DNA from 4 places in the Exiguobacterium sp. BMC-KP genome. Region 3 is predicted to be linked to each of the others. Evidence: riboswitches for the same ligand, from Rfam matches in the RefSeq annotation. Region 3 holds a riboswitch; each other region holds the start of a gene.

Region 1 (3,113 bases), on a different contig from region 3:
ATTCAGTTTGTGTAATTTTCTTATGGAGTTTTTCACGAAAAGCATGGGCTTGTCTAAAATTCCATGACACAGAATATACGGCATCCGCATGTTTGGCTGCAAGGGCAATCCCTTCTTCAGAAGCCCCCGCTTGCATCGCTACTGGCTTTCCTTGGGGACTACGCGGCGTAGACAAAGGACCTTTTACGCTGAAATAGGCTTCAGAATGATCGATAACTTGTATACGTTCAGGATCAATCAATTGGTTATCTGATCGATTCGCAAGAAAAGCCGCTTGATCCCAAGATAAAAATAGCTTCTCCATCAATGCTGCGAATTCGTTCGCCTTATTATACCGTTCCTCCCTCGGTGGAAGTGCATCCATCCCGTGGTTTAACGCTTCCCAATCCGTCATCGAGGTCACTAAGTTCCAGCCTACCCTCCCCTTCGTCACGTGATCTAGGCTTAGAAGTTGCCTTGCTGCTGTATACGGATTGGAGAACGTGCTCGATATCGTAGAAACTAATCCGATATGATCCGTCACTTGAGAAATAGCCGTTAGATTAATTAAAGGATCCAACCAAAAGGCAGGTAAATCAGTTGCATTATTAGCCGGAAAGGATTGATTGTCCGCAAAAAATACTGCATCCAAACGTCCAGCTTCCGCTATTTGAGCCAAACGCTGATAATAGCGACTCTCTCCGATCTCTTTAATCGCGGAATCAGGTATTAACCATGCGGCTTGGTGATGACCACATCCATATAACAAAACACCAATATTTAACTGATTTCTATTCGTCATCTTCTGTTCACGAATCCCTTCTCTTACAAGCTAAGAATCTTTTAAAACGATCGCTTCAATTCATTGTTAACCCACCATCGACCGTTACGTTTTGACCGGTAATCCCAGATGCTGCTTCTGATGCCAAAAAGGCAACCAGTTGAGCCACTTCTTCTGGGCTCGTCACTTTTTTCAACGGGGTCGATTGGGCAATTAAGTCAAATACTTCAGGGGTTGTCACAGCACTCGCATCTGTGACTTTCAATAACCCACCGGAGACGACATTCACGTTTATGCCATATTGACCTAACTCCGCGGCTAGGTTTCGAGTAAAGCCAATCAGACCTGCTTTTGCTGTTGTGTATTCATGATAAGGAACGACTGGGTTTTGATAGAGGTTTGTTCCAATGCTGATGATACTACCGCTATGTCGTTCTATAAATTGTGGCAAAACACTTTGAATGATGTGAAACGCTGCTTTAAGTGTTCCATCCAGTTGATTTTGATAATCTTCCCACTCTAAATCGATAAACGATTTTTGCGCAACCGGATCAAATTTGAAGTCTACTAATGCATTATTCACGACAACATCGATTTGACCATAATGTGCTGTTGCGAATTGCATCATGCTCTCGACATCTTCCCGCTTCGTGACATCTGCATACAAGGCAATTGCATTCTCTACTCCCAGTTCGCTCACAAGTTGTTCTGCCGCATCCTTGCTTTTAAAGTAATTGATCACCACTTTAAATCCGTTGTGCACTAACACCCTTGCAATCGTCGCCCCAAGTCCTCGACTACTTCCTGTCACTAATACTGTTCTGCTCATTCTTGTCCACTCCCTCATCCATTTTTGCAACTTAAATAGCGAAGTTAGTAAACAAAAAACGCAACTCTCCAAAAGGAAAGTTGCGCACGTCTAAATAATCACATAGCAAAGAACGATATCATCGTCTCCGCTTGTTCATCAGAGTTTACACTTCCCTACGCTAGTACGACCTAGTTCAGGTTCAAAGGGTTTGAGTAGCTACTCATCTCAGTTTAATAACACCCCTAGTGATTCTATTTAAGTTATCTTCACTGTAGTGGTCTTGAAAACCCCTGTCAATGATTCTGACAGATAAATTCATTTCTAGTATTCTAAGAAGCGAGTAAACGAAGTGAATCATGAGTCCATCACGATTACTCCGATACAGTGACATCCTGTACCAAACGATTCTTTTTAGCATTTTTATCTTTGATGATTCCTTGATACGAAATCGATTCATTTTTCGTATCGACTACCGTGACTTGGAAATCCGAATCATTGATATTAGCGATATGGTATAGCTTTCCCTGCGCAATCATCGTATAGGAGCCATTGAAGCGGTAAGCATGCTGCCCTTCCACTTTATGTCGCTTGACTTGATTCGTCTTAAAGTCATAGGTGCTCCATTTGATACTTTTACTTTTTTCTGAATCAAACGTGCCGTAAGCGATCAGTGATTGGCTATTTTCAGCAGCATTAAAGTTCCCTTCCGCTGCATACGCATCAAGTGCTTTGATTCGTTTGATGCCTTTGCCGTTATCTAGATAATAAGCGCTATCTTTTTCTACCCCTTCCGCATCATATGCGATTTCACGATAGACAATTCCATAGTCGTTCACTGCCACATAATGACGCTCTTGATTAGTCTTGAGTTGCTTGGATTGAAGCGTCTCCACTTTTCCTTTTGCAAGGTTGAGTAATAACACCGTCGATTTTTCCTTTGCTCCATGATCATCCCGTTGGACGTATACGTTCATGCCGTCTTGATGGAAGACACGGATGTCAGCCATTTCACGATCCGGTACCGTTAAACGATGAGAAAGCGTCTTTTTAAATTGTTTCTGTGTACTTCTGTCATAAGAATGATAGTTCAACTGAGATGCCTTTACTTCAATTCCGTATGTCCGCGAGCCCATTTCACTAGTAAATACGTCTTCCTTAGAAAGAAAGCGATAGAAATCAGCAGGGAAGTCTGCAGCGTAGCTATTGAACAACCCTGTGATATAGTTCTGCGACTCACTATGGATTTGACCGTCCAATTGGATATTGTATTGAGTAGGCTTGATGTCTCCATTTTCAATCTCGATGTTTACTTTTTTAAGAGCTTCTGCATTTTCTTTTCGTATACTCTCGACTTCATAATCCGATCCTTTAATGCTTACGGCGTAACCAAAATAACTGAGTAAGGTGACGCCAGCAATGCTTCCTACGATGATCATTTCCTTATATCGTCTCATGACTTCCTCCTTCTAATGATTAAATAGATACTTTGTGGTTCAGTAGTCGAACACATTTCCAACTTATATATACAAAATAGATGAGGAT
Region 2 (3,113 bases), 580 kb from region 3:
ACCCATCTTTTTGTTCGAATGCATTCGTCACGTCCGCATATCGGACGAGTAATGCCTCGAGGTCGGATGGTGCTGTTGCCATCAATTGTTCCAACTGTTGCATCCGAGAACGAATCGAGAGGATTTCGTCAAACGCTGTCCATAGGACGTCGAGTCCGGTCATCGTTTCGGCGTAAACTGGAAGTTGTTCCAGGTAGCCGATTGTCAAACCACTCTTTTGATAGATGACACCACCGTCCGGCTGGTCGAGTCGAGCAAGTAGGCGAAGTAGTGTCGTTTTGCCACTACCGTTTCGTCCGATCAAACCGACACGGTCGTGTTCGTTTAAGAAGAGGGAAACGTCTGTCAAGATCGTTTCGCCTCCAAATTGTTTTGTCAGGTGTTGAATGTCGCAAATCATCATAATCAATTGATCCTTTCGCGCGCATCAAAAAAAGGAGAGCGCAAATAGCACTCTCCTTGACGTGTGAAAGATGCGCTTTGCTGTATTTTTCGTTCATGAAGTTCTAAAAAGGGCAGACGGGTGCCTTAGAACGCCATTCCATGAAAAATCGCGCGCAACAGATATAATTGTTCCATTAACCAGTGTTTGCACGCGGCAAAGTCCATCTTTTCACACCACCTTTCGTTTCAGATACATGTAGTTTACCATTATTTTGTTAAATGGGAAAGTCTGAATTATTTGAATACCCCAGCAATCGAGCTAAAGAAGTCACTCAGACCATCAAATAATTTAGCGAAGAATCCTTTCGTCTCCTCAGACGTTGCAAACGCATGGATGTCTTGACCGGCATTTTTCAAGCCGCTCTCAATTTGTCCCCAGTTGATGTTCGCTTGCTCCATTTGATTGAACAAGTTCGTCAATCGATCCATCTGTGCATCAGATAATTGGATGTTGTTGTTTTGAATGACTTGGACGATCAGATTTTCAATCTCGACTTTAGTTTCCGGTTTTTGATTTGCAATCTCAGCCTTGATCTCATTCATCAAGTCAGCGACTTTATCCGTTCCAACGGTCTTCCCGACGTCAGATGTGACCGATAATTCTTGCTGTGCTAAATCCTTGCGTTCGTCACTCAGCTTGATTCCAGTCTCAGCAGAAGTTTGATCATAGGCTTTCATGATTCCTGTCAGGGCCGATGTCCCGGTCACCTTGTAGGGAGAAGTGATCGTGATGTCGGCATCTTTGACACCTGCTGTGACGAGAGCGTTGAGATACATATCCTTCGTCACCCACGTGATGTTCTCCGTCGAGACGGAAAGTCCATCGCCTTTTTCCGTCAGTTCAATCTTAGCCGACGAATACATGTTGCCACCTTTTTGCGACTGTGGAATGTTTTTCCCGAGGTATTTTTCTTCGTCGGCAGAGGTTGCGATAATCGGCGTGATGCCCTCCGGTGCATTGAGACGTGAAAGGACCCAAGCCTTATCTTTTGCGCCGAGCGACTCCCCGAGTGTGACGATCGTCTTATCGACGACTTGTTCGGCGGATGCGGCTGTCGGGAGTAATAAAGCAGAAGCGATGATGGCTGACGCCATGATTTTTGTTGGTGTATGCATGATGAAATCCTCCAATGTATAAGTAAGAGTATTGAATATAGTATCAGGTACTAAAATTAGTGTACGGGAACAAGATCCATTCGGAATCGGTCTGTAGAAGGAGACGGTATCCGCCTTCTGACACTCCATAGTATAGCGAAAAGAGGACAACTTGACTTCCATTTTCAGCATGCTATAGTGGATGGGAATCGAATAATGACCACTAGGGGAGTCGGTAGGCTGACTGAGACGAACGAAGACGTTCGGACCCTTTGAACCTGATTAAGTTCGTACTTACGGAGGGAAGTGGCGTCAAGTCTTGTTCTTCTTGCGCCATGCCCGTGTGTTTCGGGGTGGTGTTTTTTCGTTTCATAAAAAACGAGGAGGATGAGATCATGACATTCACACAAGAAATCAAACAAGCAGCACAAGCGTATTGGGAGAGTAGTTTTACGCACCCGTTCGTGCAAGGAATCGGGGAAGGGACATTACCACTCTCGAAATTTCGGCATTACGTGATGCAGGACGCTTACTACTTAAAACACTTTGCGAAGATTCAAGCGAAGGCAGCGTCAAAAGCAGACGACTTTGCGACAATCGCAACGCTTGCCGAGCATGCGACTTCGACATATGGGGCAGAACTGAGTCTACATCAATCGTTTTTTGAACCGCTTGGTATTACAAAAGCAGACCTTGAAGCATTCGAACCAGCACCAACAGCATATGCCTATGTGTCGCATATGCATCATGCGAGCGAGGGGACACTCGGTGAGACAATTGCTGCCATCTTGCCATGTTACTGGTTGTATTATGAAGTCGGTCAACAATTACTGACATGTACGCCAGAAGAAAAAATCTATCAGCAATGGATCGACACGTATAGTTCGGAGTGGTTCGAAAAGGTCGTCTTTGAACAGATTGCACGGCTCGATGCTTTGGCTGAACAAGCCAGTCCTACAGAACGCGAACGGATGAAACGTCATTTCGTGACGAGCTGTTATTATGAGTTGCTGTTTTGGCATATGGGATGGACAGAAGAAACATTCACGTCGGTGTACGAGACGATTCCGGCGCGAACAGTATCTTCCTAAACGGTTAGATGGTAGAATTAGGTATATCATTTAGCGGAAGTAGGGATAGGAATGGAAATCATCGTGATCGTACTTGCGATCAGCGCCGCGTATGCCGTGCAACGCATGCTGGGTAAAGTTAAAGTAAGATTTGTAGGACTCATCATTCCAGCGTTGATCGTATTATCTGGTATATCCGCATCGACTCGAAACTTCAAGGTAGCATATAGCATGGGGAGCTACATTTCTGCTGTTCTTGTCATTGTCGTCTATGCATTACTGACCTATTGGTTATACCGCGTCTACTATCGTGCGAAAGAAGAAGCGGAATATCCGTATCAATCGTTAAAAGACCGAGGCATCCTTTAAAGGAGTCTCGGTCTTTTGTGTATCATATTCTCATTTTTTCCAGTTTTTAAAGCCGTCACCGAATTCGAGATGCAGTTGATTGGTAAAGGCACCGTTCTTAAAGACCGGTACATCGACTGGTAAGGTGCCTTGCGG
Region 3 (3,113 bases):
CCAGGTCTTACGTTCATCGGGCACGTAGATAACGTCTTACCTTCTCCCTCTATTCCACGTTATCTGGATCTCGGTCTCTATGCGGATGGAATTGCTTTTTCTGGCTCCTCAAATCTGTTGCTCGCCTGTCAGGCAGCACTGGACGCTCTCGATCTCGATCAAGCAGCAATTAAGATGACTTATCTCGAACAAGCCGTCCGCGCAACGGGCTTTCAATTGCTCGCTCAACAAGAAGCACAAGCACCAGGCATTTTAACCATCGTTCATCCGTCAGCAACTGATGTAGGCGATGCTCTTCGGATTCAGGGGTATCACGTCCAGTATGAAAGCGACTATCTCGTTCGCAATCAGTGGCTTCAAATTTCGACGATGGGGCAGACGACGATGCGGCAAATCGAACGTCTCGTTCGTGTGTTAGTCCGTGAAAATCAACGAATCACCATAAAAAATGAAAAAAACGAAAGACCTCTCAACCCTTGATTTCAAGCGGTTTGGAGGTCTTTCGACTTTAAAAAAATAAAAAAAGAGGTTTAAGGATTTAAAACATAGGGGTATAAACTCATTAGCACCGCATCAAACCGGTGACTTACTCACACATGTTTCTCAATATCAGCGTAATGACCTGGGAGAGAAATGCAAAGTCACGAAAGCGTCAGATTCAAGAGAGTCTGAAACCGATGGTCTTAGCATGATTTCATATTGTTCAGGATTCGTCCTGCTCCTACATTCATTACCTTTTGAGGGCTATACTAAATTCAAGGGGGAAATGAACATGTCAGTTAAATTAACAGTCGAAAAACGCGAGGTACGTCCACGCTCACTCCGTAAACAATTACGTCATGAAGGAAAAGCTCTTGGTGTCGTGTATGGTTACAAAGTGGAAAGTACACCAATCGCATTCGAAGAAAAAGAATTGTTAAAAATCGTTCGTGAGAACGGTGAGAACGTCTTGATTTCACTTAAACTCGACGGAAAAAACGTTAACGTCTTGATTAACCGTCGTGACATGGATGTCTTCACACCAACAGTTGATCACGTTGAATTCATCGCTGTGAAAATGGATGAAGAAACAGAAGTGGAAGCAGACGTTGTACTCGTTGGCGAAGCAGCCGGTGCAAAAGTTGGTGGATTCCTCTCACAAACACTCTTTAAAGTAACAGTTGCAGCTACACCAGATAAATTACCAGAGAACGTCGAAGTTGACGTCACGAACCTCGAAATCGGAGATTCAATCTCTGTAGCCGATCTTCCAGAGCAAAAAGATTTCCGTATCGTCACTGAAGGTGACATTCAAGTCGCAGCAGTCGTCGAGTCTACACTCGAGCAGGATCTTGAAGAAATCGAAGAAGCGGAAGCAGAGGCACAAGCTGAAGCTGGCGAAGAAAATGAAGGCGAAGCAACAGAAGCGTCTTCAGAAGAAGCAGCTGAAGAGAACGAAGACAACAAATAAGCTATCCAACGATACGCCCCAAGTGGCGTATCGTTTTTTTGTGTCTTGACAATAGACAGAAGATTGCCTAAAGTGAACAGCGTATCAACTATTCACTATATCCACTAGGGGAGCCCATTGGCTGAGACGATTCACTTCGGACCCTTCGAACCTGATCTAGTTCATACTAGCGTAGGAAAGTGGAGCGATCACATCCAATGACTCCTGCTACGCGCAGTTTTTCTGAGGACCGCTCTCTTTTTTACGGAGGGCGGTCTTTTTTGTTGTCTCCCCCATTCTAAGGAGGACGTATCTAATGCAACACTGGAAAATGAAAGAAATCATGGTCATGATGATGCTCGCCGTCGCTTGCGGTGTCATCTATCTCGGTTGGTCGACACTGTGGTTACCGATGTCTGCGATCTTCGGTCCCGTTGGTGCTAACTGGATGTTCGGGATTTGGATCATCGCAAGTCCGCTTGTCGCAGCAATCATCCAAAAGCCAGGTGCCGCGTTAATTGCGGAAGTCGTCGCAGCAGCAGTCGAACTGTTCACGGGGAGTCACTTCGGATTATCGGCACTGTTAATTGGTGTCTGCCAAGGTCTTGGTGCGGAACTCGTCTTTGCGATGACGCGTTACCGTCGTTATGACGCATGGACACTGATGTTGTCTGGTGTCGGAGCAGCAGTCGGAAGTATCGTCTACAGCCTGGTTGCGAATGGCTTTGGTTATTACACGACGACGACGTTACTCGTGACGATTGGACTACAATTGATCAGCGGTGCATTACTTGGTGGCTTACTCGCATGGATTCTCGTCCGTCGCCTCGTTGCGACTGGTGTGTTAAGTGGTTTTGCAGCCGGACGTGTGAAACGGGAGGTCGCATGATTACCGTTGACGACCTAAGTATTCGTTATCCCGGTCAGATGAAATCAGTGCTCGATCATGTAACGCTAACGATCGACCAAGGAACGACGCTTCTACTTGGCCGTAGCGGAAGTGGTAAGACAACGTTGCTTCATGCGCTTGCTGGACTGACGCCAGAGACAATCGAAGTCGAACAGACTGGCACGGTGAGCCGATCCGGTTCTGTCGGCATTCTGTTCCAAAATCCAGACGAGCAATTTTGCATGGAAACGATTGGACGTGAAATCGCCTTTAGCTTAGAAAACAAATCAATCCCACGCGCGGAGATGGATGAACGAATTGAGCAGTTGCTGGTACTCGTCGGTCTTCCCCTCCCCTTTTCAACACCAATCGCTAGTCTCTCTGGGGGAATGAAACAGCGACTGGCGCTCGCTGCAGTCCTAGCACTCGAACCAACCATTCTACTACTCGATGAACCGACGGCGCAGATTGATCCGATCGGACAACACGAACTGATGGCATTGATCTTTCGAATCCAGAAAGAGCACGATTTAACGATTGTGTTAATCGAGCACCAACTCGATGTCTGTTTACCGTATGTCGACCAAGTCGTCTTACTTGAAGAAGGAACGATTACCGTGACAGCGCATCCACGAGACCTGTTTCCACATGCCTACGTGCGGCTTCAATCAAAAGGCATCGCCGTTCCGTCGCTCTTTCCTTATACACTTGAGACATTACCAGCGGATGGACCACAAGCGGCACGACTTTTCGCGCCTCCCCCTGTCGTTCCAGCAGGACTTCCCTTGTTGCACG
Region 4 (3,113 bases), 340 kb from region 3:
CGACGTCTGAAAAAATCGATCAGCTCCTCTATATCGGAGTCGCTGGTACGGAACTTTCAGCGGCAGACCGGCAGTTGTTGCGGACGCATGCGATTGGTGGCGTCTTACTGCTCGGCGGAAACATCACGTCAGAAGAACAATTGTTAACGTTCACGCGTGCGATTCAAGAGACGAACCAAAAGCCATATGCGTTCGTCGGGATTGACGAGGAAGGCGGACGGGTCAGTCGGGTACCTGATCAACGATTACGTCTGCCGACGAGTCAACGTATGGCGCAAGGCGCAAATATGGCGAAAATGGAAGACGTCGGACGCACGCTCGGTCATGTATCGCGGTACTATGGATTCAACATGGACTTTGCACCAGTCCTTGACGTTAACAGTAATCCGAACAATCCGATCATCGGTGATCGTGCCTTAAGTGCAGAGCCGAAGACCGTCGCGACGTTCGGTACAGCACTGATGCACGGGATGCAAGAGACTGGCACGATTCCGGTCGTCAAACATTTTCCTGGTCACGGTAATACGAGTGTCGATTCCCATGTTGGACTGCCGAAAGTGACGGCATCAAAGGAAGAACTGAAGCGAACGGAACTGTTACCGTTCCAAGAAGCGATTCAAGAGGGGGCCGAGATGATAATGGTCGCCCATATTCTGTATCCCGCGTATGACGATCAAAATCCATCCTCGCTCTCGAAGCCGATCCTGACTGATCTCTTGCGTCAGAAACTCGGATTCAACGGCGTCATCATCACAGATGATCTCGTCATGGGAGCGATCACGCAACAATACGGTCTTGCGGAAGCGGCGCGGCAATCACTCGTCAATGGAGCTGACATGGCAATGTTTTCAGAGGCAGGTGCTTATGCGAAAGTTCATGCTGAAGTGATGCAAGCCGTCAAAGATGAAACGCTGACGACCGAGATGCTCGATGCGAAAGTGATGCGAATCCTGAAGCTGAAGCAGACGTATGCCAACAGCCAGAAGCAACAGCGACCGACGAAATCGGAGCTCGTTCAGCAAGTGGAAGCGCTCAACTAGGACTAGCGAAGGAAAGCGACTCATGCTAGACTAATGGGGCAAGCCAATTAAACACGAAAAGACACTAGGGGAGTCTCCCAGCAGACTGAGACGGAAGTATCCGGACCCTTTGAACCTGATCTAGTTCGTACTAGCGGAGGGAAGTGGCTCGAAACCTTAGATATCCTTAGCGCTGCAGCGCATTTTCGGACCACTCCTTTCAACATCGGGAGTGGTCCTTTTTCGTCTAGAAAGGAAGATATGATGCGTTTACATCTGATTTCAACAGGTTCGATCGATTTGCGAGATGGGGCCGAAATCTTTCAATTCCTTCAACCCTATACCAATCAATTGCATCTGCGGGAACCGAACTTATCAGCGGCAGAATTACTTGATCTAATTGAAACACTCCTTCGGCAAGGATATTTGCCTGATCAATTAACGGTCCATGACCGCGTCGACGTTGCGCATGTCGCTGGCATCGGTGTGCAGTTGACCCGACGATCCTTACGCGTCGGTGATGTCCGAAGACACTTTCCAGATCTGACAATCGGTAAATCCGTCCATTCACTGGCAGAGGCGCTCGCGGCTGAGGCAGAAGGAGCTGATCAATTGCTCTACGGTCATATTTATCCGACGGCGTCGAAGCCGGATCTTCCGCCACGTGGTGTTGATGCTCTCAAACAAGTCGTTACCTTCACGACAAAACCAGTCATCGCAATCGGCGGCATCACACCAGATCGTATTCCTGAGATCGCAGCGACCGGTGCAACCGGAATCGCCGTCTTATCCGGCATCCTCGGTCAAACGGACCCACTTGCTGCGATCAAGCGTTATCAGGGGGTACGGGTATGACGGATCACATCATCATTGGTGGTGGAGTCATTGGTTTGACGCTTGCTTACAGTCTCGCCTGTCAGAACGAATCCGTTCTTGTCCTTGAGCGCGAAACATGCGGTCAAGGGACGAGTCGCGCAGCTGCCGGAATGCTTGCGACGGATATTGAGCTACGTGATGAACTGCATGCGCTAGCCGCTCGAAGTCGCCGTCTGTATCCGTTACTCGCACGTCGACTTGAACGGGAGACTGGCATCGATTGCGGCTACCTGGAACAACCGTTTTTGTTAAAACGAGACGGACAAGAATACTTATTTCCATCGGCCGGTCAAATCGACCCGCGACGAATGACCAATGCATTGATGTGTGCCTTACACGCACGTGGCGTATCGATTGAAGAACAGGTGGATGTCACGCGTCTCGAGGAGAGTGATGATGTCGTGAAGATCGAGTCGAATACTGGAATATGGACGGGACGTACGGTGACGGTGGCTGCTGGGCGCGGATCACAAGCAATACTTGCGACAGCCGGCATTTCGATTGCGACATATGGCGTCAAAGGCGAGTGTTTGGCGGTCCGTCTCGCGGGACGACCGTTAAGCTCGATTCTGTTCAATGATTCTGTCTATCTTGTACCGAAAGCGGACGGACGGATTTTGATCGGTGCGACCGAATTACCGCACGATGAGACGGTCGGCGTCAGTGTCGCGGGGGTTACGTCACTGCTTCATGCAGCAGTGCGGCTTTATCCACCGATTCGTGATGCAGTCATCGAAGAAGTCTGGTCCGGCGTACGACCACAAACGATATCCGGCTTACCGTACATCGGAGTCGCTTCGTCATCGCGTCGCATCTTCCTAGCGACCGGTCATCACCGGCATGGGATTTTACTCGCACCGGCGACAGCGGAGGTCTTGGCAAATACATTACGGTTGATCCAGAAGGAGGAAGTCCGATGAACATTACGATTAACGGAAACGACCATAAGATCGAACAGATTGAAACAATCGAGGATATGCTCGTGCAACTCGGCTTGGGGGAAAAGCTCGTCATCGTCGAACAGAACCGAGTGATCATCGATCGCGGGGCTTACGGTCAGACGGTCGTTCGGGATCATGACACATTTGAAATCGTTCATTTCGTAGGAGGAGGATAAACATGCTGAAAATTGGAGAAAAGACATTTGACTCACGGTTATTACTCGGTACAGGAAAATATACGAATGCTACGGTACAGCAGGAGGCGATTGACGCTTCG

What was found. A riboswitch is a leader RNA that binds a small molecule or an ion and turns the genes downstream of it on or off. The one in region 3 is predicted to bind thiamine pyrophosphate.
Region 1: another riboswitch for thiamine pyrophosphate. It lies ahead of ADM98_RS01510 (3-oxoacyl-ACP reductase); the one in region 3 lies ahead of ADM98_RS10130 (ECF transporter S component).
Region 2: another riboswitch for thiamine pyrophosphate. It lies ahead of tenA (thiaminase II); the one in region 3 lies ahead of ADM98_RS10130 (ECF transporter S component).
Region 4: another riboswitch for thiamine pyrophosphate. It lies ahead of ADM98_RS08125 (thiamine phosphate synthase); the one in region 3 lies ahead of ADM98_RS10130 (ECF transporter S component).

Annotation. Positions count from the first base shown of each region.
Region 1 covers NZ_LGIW01000011.1:220,045-223,157, forward strand. The annotation lists gene ADM98_RS01505 (LLM class flavin-dependent oxidoreductase) at 1-781, opposite strand, end outside; gene ADM98_RS01510 (3-oxoacyl-ACP reductase) at 837-1,589, opposite strand; TPP riboswitch at 1,725-1,825, opposite strand; gene ADM98_RS01515 (hypothetical protein) at 1,943-3,025, opposite strand; gene ADM98_RS01520 (hypothetical protein) at 3,045-3,113, opposite strand, start outside.
Region 2 covers NZ_LGIW01000015.1:280,366-283,478, forward strand. The annotation lists gene abc-f (ribosomal protection-like ABC-F family protein) at 1-400, opposite strand, end outside; gene ADM98_RS06935 (DUF1002 domain-containing protein) at 679-1,560, opposite strand; TPP riboswitch at 1,755-1,861, shown strand; gene tenA (thiaminase II) at 1,935-2,630, shown strand; gene ADM98_RS06945 (hypothetical protein) at 2,682-2,978, shown strand; gene ADM98_RS06950 (glycoside hydrolase family 3 protein) at 3,009-3,113, opposite strand, start outside.
Region 3 covers NZ_LGIW01000015.1:856,952-860,064, forward strand. The annotation lists gene ADM98_RS10120 (GNAT family N-acetyltransferase) at 1-480, shown strand, start outside; gene ADM98_RS10125 (50S ribosomal protein L25/general stress protein Ctc) at 773-1,450, shown strand; TPP riboswitch at 1,547-1,645, shown strand; gene ADM98_RS10130 (ECF transporter S component) at 1,746-2,318, shown strand; gene ADM98_RS10135 (ABC transporter ATP-binding protein) at 2,315-3,113, shown strand, end outside.
Region 4 covers NZ_LGIW01000015.1:513,858-516,970, forward strand. The annotation lists gene nagZ (beta-N-acetylhexosaminidase) at 1-1,040, shown strand, start outside; TPP riboswitch at 1,097-1,199, shown strand; gene ADM98_RS08125 (thiamine phosphate synthase) at 1,284-1,874, shown strand; gene ADM98_RS08130 (FAD-dependent oxidoreductase) at 1,871-2,815, shown strand; gene thiS (sulfur carrier protein ThiS) at 2,812-3,012, shown strand; gene ADM98_RS08140 (thiazole synthase) at 3,015-3,113, shown strand, end outside.